2 linked regions of the Methylacidimicrobium sp. AP8 genome follow. The protein of the gene in region 1 binds, or shares a complex with, the protein of each later gene. Links are inferred from orthologs where the notes say so. Each region holds a gene or a part of one and is shown on either strand. Other genes may lie near its edges. The genes, in order: metK and groL.

Region 1 (3,136 bases):
ATGCGGATTTCGGTAAACCCAGCGGCGAGCAACCACTTTTCCAAGTCGCTCTCCGCGAAGCCGAGCCAGTAGTCGCCGTAGAGCGTGCGGGCATCTTCGAAGGAGTGCTCGCAGAGGTCGAGAACGGCGAGGATGCCCCCCGGCCGCAAAATGCGGAACGCCGCCGCCACGGCTTGATCGGGGCTCGGGGCATGATGGAGCGCCTGGCTGAGGACGGCGACATCGACACTCGAGGGCGGGATGGGAGGGTCTTGGAGATCCCCGAGGCGGAACTCGAGGTTCGTAAAGCTCCTCTTCTTGGCTTCCCGGGTAGCGAAAGCCACCATCCGCGGGGAAATGTCGACCGCGATCACCCGTTTCGCCCGCTCGGCGAGCAGCTGCGAAAGCCATCCTTCCCCGCAGCCGAGATCGGCGATTACTGCAGGAGGAAGGAGGCGGGCGAGGAGGGGGCCCACGGCCGCCCATCCTCGGCCGGGGCAGCCGCCGGCTCCGCCCAAGCGTCCCGCCATCCGGTTGAAATGGGCGCGGGTTTGCCGCTTGCGCCTTTCGATCACCTTGCGCAGCCGCTCGGGATCGCGGCCGGCCTCCTCCGACTCCTCCAGCAGCAGGAGGGCGGTCGCGGAGAGGCGGGCTTCATCCTCTCTCCGTTCGGCCGGGAGGGAATAGAAAGCCTTTCGGCCTTGCTTGCGGACCCGGACCAGGCCTTCGGCGCGCAGCAGCGCGAGATGGCCGGAGACGGCCGGCTGGCTCGCCTGGAGGATTTCGCACAGCTCGGCCACCGAAAGTTCCTGCTTCTGCAAGAGGGCCAGGATGCGCAGTCGGGTGAGATCCCCGAGCAGCGACCAGAGGCGGCGAAGACGGTCGCCGCGACCGGCGGGCGCAGGATAGGATTTGTCATGCATCGGAATATGCTTATCAATCAATAAATGGCTTGCCAACCTTTCCCTTTCTTTGTAGGAGTGGCGGCGTGACTTTTCGAAAACACGTATTCGCTTCGGAATCGGTGACCGAAGGGCATCCCGACAAGGTCTGCGATGCCGTTTCGGATTCCGTCCTGGATGCCTGCCTGGAGCAAGACCCGGACAGCCGGGTCGCCTGCGAGACGCTTGTCAAGAGCAATCTCCTGGTTCTGGCCGGGGAGGTCACTACGCGGGCGAAGCTCGACTATGTCCGGATCGCCCGGGAGCGGGTCCGGGAGATCGGCTATGACGAGCCGGCCGAGATCTTCCACGCCGACAAGCTCCAGATCGTCTACGCGCTCACGCAACAGAGCCCGGACATCGCCCAGGGGGTGGACGGCACCCACACCGCGACTCCCGGCATACAGGGGGCGGGCGATCAGGGAATGATGTTCGGCTTTGCCTGCCGCGAGACGCCCGAGCTGATGCCCGCTCCCATTATCTTCGCCCACCGCCTCTGCCGCCGGCTCTCCGAGCTTCGCCATCGGGGGGTGGTGCCCTGGCTCCGCCCCGACGGGAAGGCCCAGGTTTCCCTCCTCTACGAAGGCTATCGGCCGATCCGTGTCGAGACGGTAGTCGTCTCGACCCAACATGCCCGGGAGGTCGGACAGGACACGATTCGCGATGTCATCCTCTCCGAGGTGATCGCCAAGGCGATCCCGCCCGATCTCCTGGATCGATCGACCCGCTATTTCATTAATCCGACCGGGAGGTTCGTGATCGGCGGGCCGGAGGCCGACAGCGGCTTGACGGGAAGGAAGATCATTGTCGACACCTACGGCGGGATGGGTCGCCACGGCGGCGGGGCCTTCAGCGGGAAGGACCCCTCCAAAGTCGACCGGAGCGCGGCCTACATGGCGCGATACATCGCCAAGAACGTGGTGGCGTCGGGAGCGGCCGATCGCGCCGAGGTGCAGCTAGCTTACGCTATCGGCCATCCGGATCCGGTTTCGATCGCCGTCGATACGTTCGGGACCGGGAAGGTGGACGAGCAGAAGATCGTCGACGCGGTCCGGGAGACGTTTCGGCTCAAGCCGGCGGAAATCATCGAGGAGCTCGCCTTACTGCGGCCGATCTACCGGCGGACGACCAACTACGGCCACTTCGGGCGCGTGGACGAGCTGGATACGTTCACCTGGGAGCGGACTGATCGTGCCGTGATCCTCCAAAAGCGGCTCAACCTCTAGACAACGGAAGAAGCGAAGAAAGGATTTGCCATGACGACAACCGTGGAAACGAAGGAAAAGCAGCTCTCCCGCGCCGGGGATTTCCGAGTCAAGGACATCGGATTGGCCGACTTCGGCCGGAAGGAAATCGAGGTGGCCGAAACGGAGATGCCGGGGCTGATGGCTCTTCGCAAGGAGTTCGGCCCGGCCCAGCCCCTGCGCGGCGCGCGCATCGCCGGCTGCCTCCACATGACGGTGGAGACTGCGGTGCTCGTGGAAACCTTGATCGCTCTCGGCGCGGAGGTGCGTTGGAGCTCCTGCAACATCTTCTCGACGCAGGATCACGCGGCGGCCGCGCTCGCGGCCCGAGGGATCCCCGTGTTCGCCTGGAAAGGCGAGACCGAGGAAGAATACTACTGGTGCATCGAGCAGACGCTGCGCTGGCCGGACGGCTCGCAGCTCAACATGATTCTCGATGACGGAGGGGATCTGACCGAGCTGGTGCACGAGAAGCATCCCGAGCTGCTGCCGGGCATCTATGGCATCTCCGAGGAGACCACGACCGGAGTCCACCGCTTGGCCCGGCGCGCGGCCAAGGGGACCCTGGGTACTGCGGCGTTCAACGTGAACGACTCTTGCACCAAGAGCAAGTTCGACAATCTCTACGGCTGCCGGGAGTCGTTCCTCGACGGGATCAAGAGGGCGACCGACGTGATGATCGCGGGGAAGACGGTCGTCGTCTGCGGGTTCGGCGACGTCGGCAAGGGGTGCGCCCGGTCCGCCCGGGGGATGGGGGCGCGGGTCGTCGTCACCGAGATCGACCCGATCAACGCCTTGCAGGCGGCGATGGAAGGATACGAGGTGACCGTGCTCGAGGACATCGTGTCGACCGGGGACATCTTCGTCACCGCGACCGGCTGCATCCACGTGATCCGGCGGGAGCACATGGACCGGATGAAAAGCGGAGCGATCGTCTGCAACATCGGCCACTTCGACAGCGAAATCGACGTG
Region 2 (3,258 bases), 1.3 Mb from region 1 along the record:
TGCGACGAACGAGCTCAATGAGAAGATCCAAGCCGTTTCGACCGACTTGTACCGGGCGACGGCGTCCGGGCGGGCGAGTGCATCGAAATCCGGCGAGACCTCCCCGCCACCTTCCGGGGGAGGGTCGGCTGCCAAGGGAGACGTGATCGAAGCCGACTTCGAGATGATCGACAAGGACAAGGACAAGAAGGAATAGAGGCCGCAGAGATTTTTGGGTGGCGACCGGCCGGAAGGCCGGCTCGCGATAGATCCAAGCAACTGAGAAGAAAGGAGCAGCAAATGACCGAACCGAATATTCGCCCCTTAGGGGATCGAATCCTCGTCAAGTTGATCGAGGAGCAGGAGACCAAAAAGGGCGGAATCATCATTCCGGATACCGCCAAGGAAAAACCGCAGGAGGCCACGGTGATAGCCGTCGGTCCGGGCCGGCTGGAGGAAGGCAAGCGTATTCCCATCGAGCTCAAGAAAGGGGATCGCGTCCTGATCAGCAAGTACGGCGGCACCGAGGTGAAGATCGAAGGGGAGTCCTATCAGATCCTTCGGGAAGATGACGTCCTTGCCGTGGTTGGAGGATAAAGGAAAACGGTTTTGAGGAACGAAGAACGAACAAGCGGAGGATCATAGAAGTATGGCTGCAAAACAACTCATCTTCGACGAAGCGGCGCGCCATGCCCTGCTGCGCGGTATCGAGAAGCTGACCAAGGCCGTCAAGGCGACACTGGGGCCGGCGGGTCGTAACGTCATCCTGGACAAAAAGTTCGGAGCACCGACCATCACCAAGGACGGGGTGACGGTGGCGAAGGAGATCGAACTGGAGGATCCCTGGGAGAATATGGGAGCCCAGCTCGTTCGCGAGGTGGCGTCCAAGACCAGCGATGTCGCCGGCGACGGTACGACGACCGCCACAGTTCTTGCCGATGCGATCTACCGGGAAGGCCTGAAGAATGTGACGGCCGGTGCCAATCCGATGGATCTCAAGCGCGGAATCGACAAGGCGGTCAGCGCGGTGGTCGACGAGCTCAAGCGAGTCGCCCGGAAGGTGAAGGAGAAAGAGGAGATCAAGCAGGTGGCCACGGTCTCCGCGAACTGGGATGCCTCGGTGGGCGAAATCATTGCCGACGCGCTCGATAAGGTAGGCAAGGACGGCACCGTCACGGTCGAGGAAGGGAAGCAGATCGCGACCACGCTCGAGGTGGTGGAAGGCATGCAGTTCGACAAGGGCTACATTTCCCCCTACTTCGTTACCAACGCCGAAGAGCTGGAAGCGGTGTTGGAAAATCCCTACATCCTCATCCATGAGAAAAAGATCTCGAGCCTGAAGGACCTGCTTCCCCTTCTGGAGAAGATCGCAAAGGCGGGCCGTCCGCTGCTCATCATCGCGGAGGACGTGGAGGGCGAGGCCCTGGCAACGCTTGTGGTTAACAAGCTGCGCGGCACCCTCCAGGTTTGCGCGGTGAAGGCACCCGGGTTCGGCGATCGCCGGAAGGCGATGCTGGAAGACATCGCGATCCTGACCGGTGGGCGTTGTCTGACCGAAGATCTGGGCATCAAGCTCGAAAACGTGCAGCTTGAGGACCTGGGCCGCGCCAAGAAGGTCGTCGTCGAGAAGGAGAACACGACGATCATCGAAGGTTCGGGTTCGGCCAGCGCCATCCAGGGGCGAGCGAACCAGATCCGGAAGCAGATCGAGGAGACCACCTCCGATTACGATCGCGAGAAGCTGCAGGAACGTCTGGCGAAGCTGGCCGGAGGAGTGGCCGTCGTCAGCGTGGGTGCCGCGACCGAAACCGAGCTCAAGGAGAAAAAGGCGCGCGTGGAAGACGCCCTCCATGCGACCCGTGCTGCGGTCGAGGAGGGGATCGTCGCGGGAGGCGGGGTCGCCCTGCTGCGGTGCCAGCCCTGTGTCAGCAAGCTCGACCTCAAAGGAGATGAGAAGGTGGGAGCGCAGATCGTGGAGCGAGCCCTCGAAGAGCCTCTCCGCGCGCTGGCGAACAACGCCGGATTGGAAGGGAGCGTCATCGTCAATGCGGTGAAGGCCCGGAACGGTGATGAAGGGTACAACGTGGCGACCCGCGAGTATGTCGACATGATCAAGGCGGGGATCGTCGATCCGGCCAAGGTGACGAGGACGGCCTTGCAGAATGCGGCTTCGGTGGCCGGCCTTCTCCTGACCACGGAAGCGATGGTCACGGAGATTCCCGAAAAGGAGAAGAAGGCTACGCCGCCGAGTCCGGGGGCGGGCGACGAATACTAAGGCGGACTACGCGAGAGCGGAAACGGCCTGCCATCGCGGCGAGGTCGCTTCCCTCAGAAAGAGGCAGAGGCCGGAGTTCCCGCGGGAGGGGCTCCGGCCTTTCCCGTCGTAATCCTAGAGTGAGACGAGCATAGACGCGGATGCTCCCTATCCTCTGTTCCCTGTGCCGACGCGGCAAGGAGTAGACAGGCAGATCAGAAGATATGAGCCGACTTACAAACTATCCTTCAATGCCTTTCCAGGAGAAAACCGAACCGATTTCGATGCTTTAATCTTGAGGCGCTCGCCGGTCTTGGGGTTTACCCCGATTCGGGCCTTTCGATGCACGACCTTGAAGGTGCCGAATCCGATTAGCTGAACGGTGCTCGCTTTCCGTATGCCGGTCTTGAGTCCGTCCAGGACGGCGCCGACCGCCGATTCGGCAAGGGCCTTCGTGGTGTCCTTCCCCATTTCCTTTTGGACATGCTCGACGAGATCGACCCGATTCCAACGCTTATTCTTTTTTGCTTCTTTCATTCTCGCTCCTTTCGGACGCGGATCCGATCCGCTTCCAGGCTGTTTGTGACAAAGGGAGTGAGAGTCGTCAACGGGAAAAAGGAGAGACAAGGGATTCCGCTATCGGAAGCGAGCGGGATCGGATTTTTAGCCTTGATAGGAAGTAGTTGCGCATAAACATATTATGTTCATCGTGAGTCTTGCGGTAGGAACGACCATGTATGCGCGGCGCGTAATCCCCTGCATAAGCCTGCGCTGTGCGGGTTAGGCGAGCAAACGAGGGGGCTGCGTCACAGTCGGCTCTCGGGAGCCGCTTCCGCGCCGGGGGGCGCGGAGCCGGAGGAGAGCAGCCGGGATGCGAGGGAGAGCGCCTCGTCCCGGGTTCGCACCTGCCCGTTCAGTTGGGCTTCGCGAACGGCTGCGAGCAGAGAGCCGATGCGCGGACCCGGCGGAACGCCAAGGGCGAGAAGGTCATGTCCGGTGAGGAGCCGAGGAGGCGAGATGTCTTC

What was found.
Region 2: the proteins of metK (region 1) and groL are in contact, whole or in part, in a cryo-EM structure (PDB 8P4O), measured with the Escherichia coli proteins. The link is inferred for Methylacidimicrobium sp. AP8 from one-to-one orthologs.

Annotation. Positions count from the first base shown.
Region 1 is NZ_LR797830.1:1,460,984-1,464,119, reverse strand. Bases 238-3,056 are described here. They hold metK (methionine adenosyltransferase), read left to right. Parts: upstream 238-967; coding sequence 968-2,146; downstream 2,147-3,056. Other genes in these bases: ahcY (adenosylhomocysteinase), read left to right, coding at 2,177-3,056; MTHMO_RS06850 (metalloregulator ArsR/SmtB family transcription factor), read right to left, coding at 238-902. Outside these bases: more of MTHMO_RS06850, read right to left, coding at 1-237; more of ahcY, read left to right, coding at 3,057-3,136. UniProt on the Escherichia coli protein: Catalyzes the formation of S-adenosylmethionine (AdoMet) from methionine and ATP.
Region 2 is NZ_LR797830.1:133,237-136,494, forward strand. The notes cover bases 1-2,941. They hold groL (chaperonin GroEL), read left to right. Parts: upstream 1-628; coding sequence 629-2,254; downstream 2,255-2,941. Other genes in these bases: dnaK (molecular chaperone DnaK), read left to right, coding at 1-196; groES (co-chaperone GroES), read left to right, coding at 280-576; MTHMO_RS00580 (HU family DNA-binding protein), read right to left, coding at 2,468-2,770. Outside these bases: MTHMO_RS00585 (CCA tRNA nucleotidyltransferase), read right to left, coding at 3,040-3,258.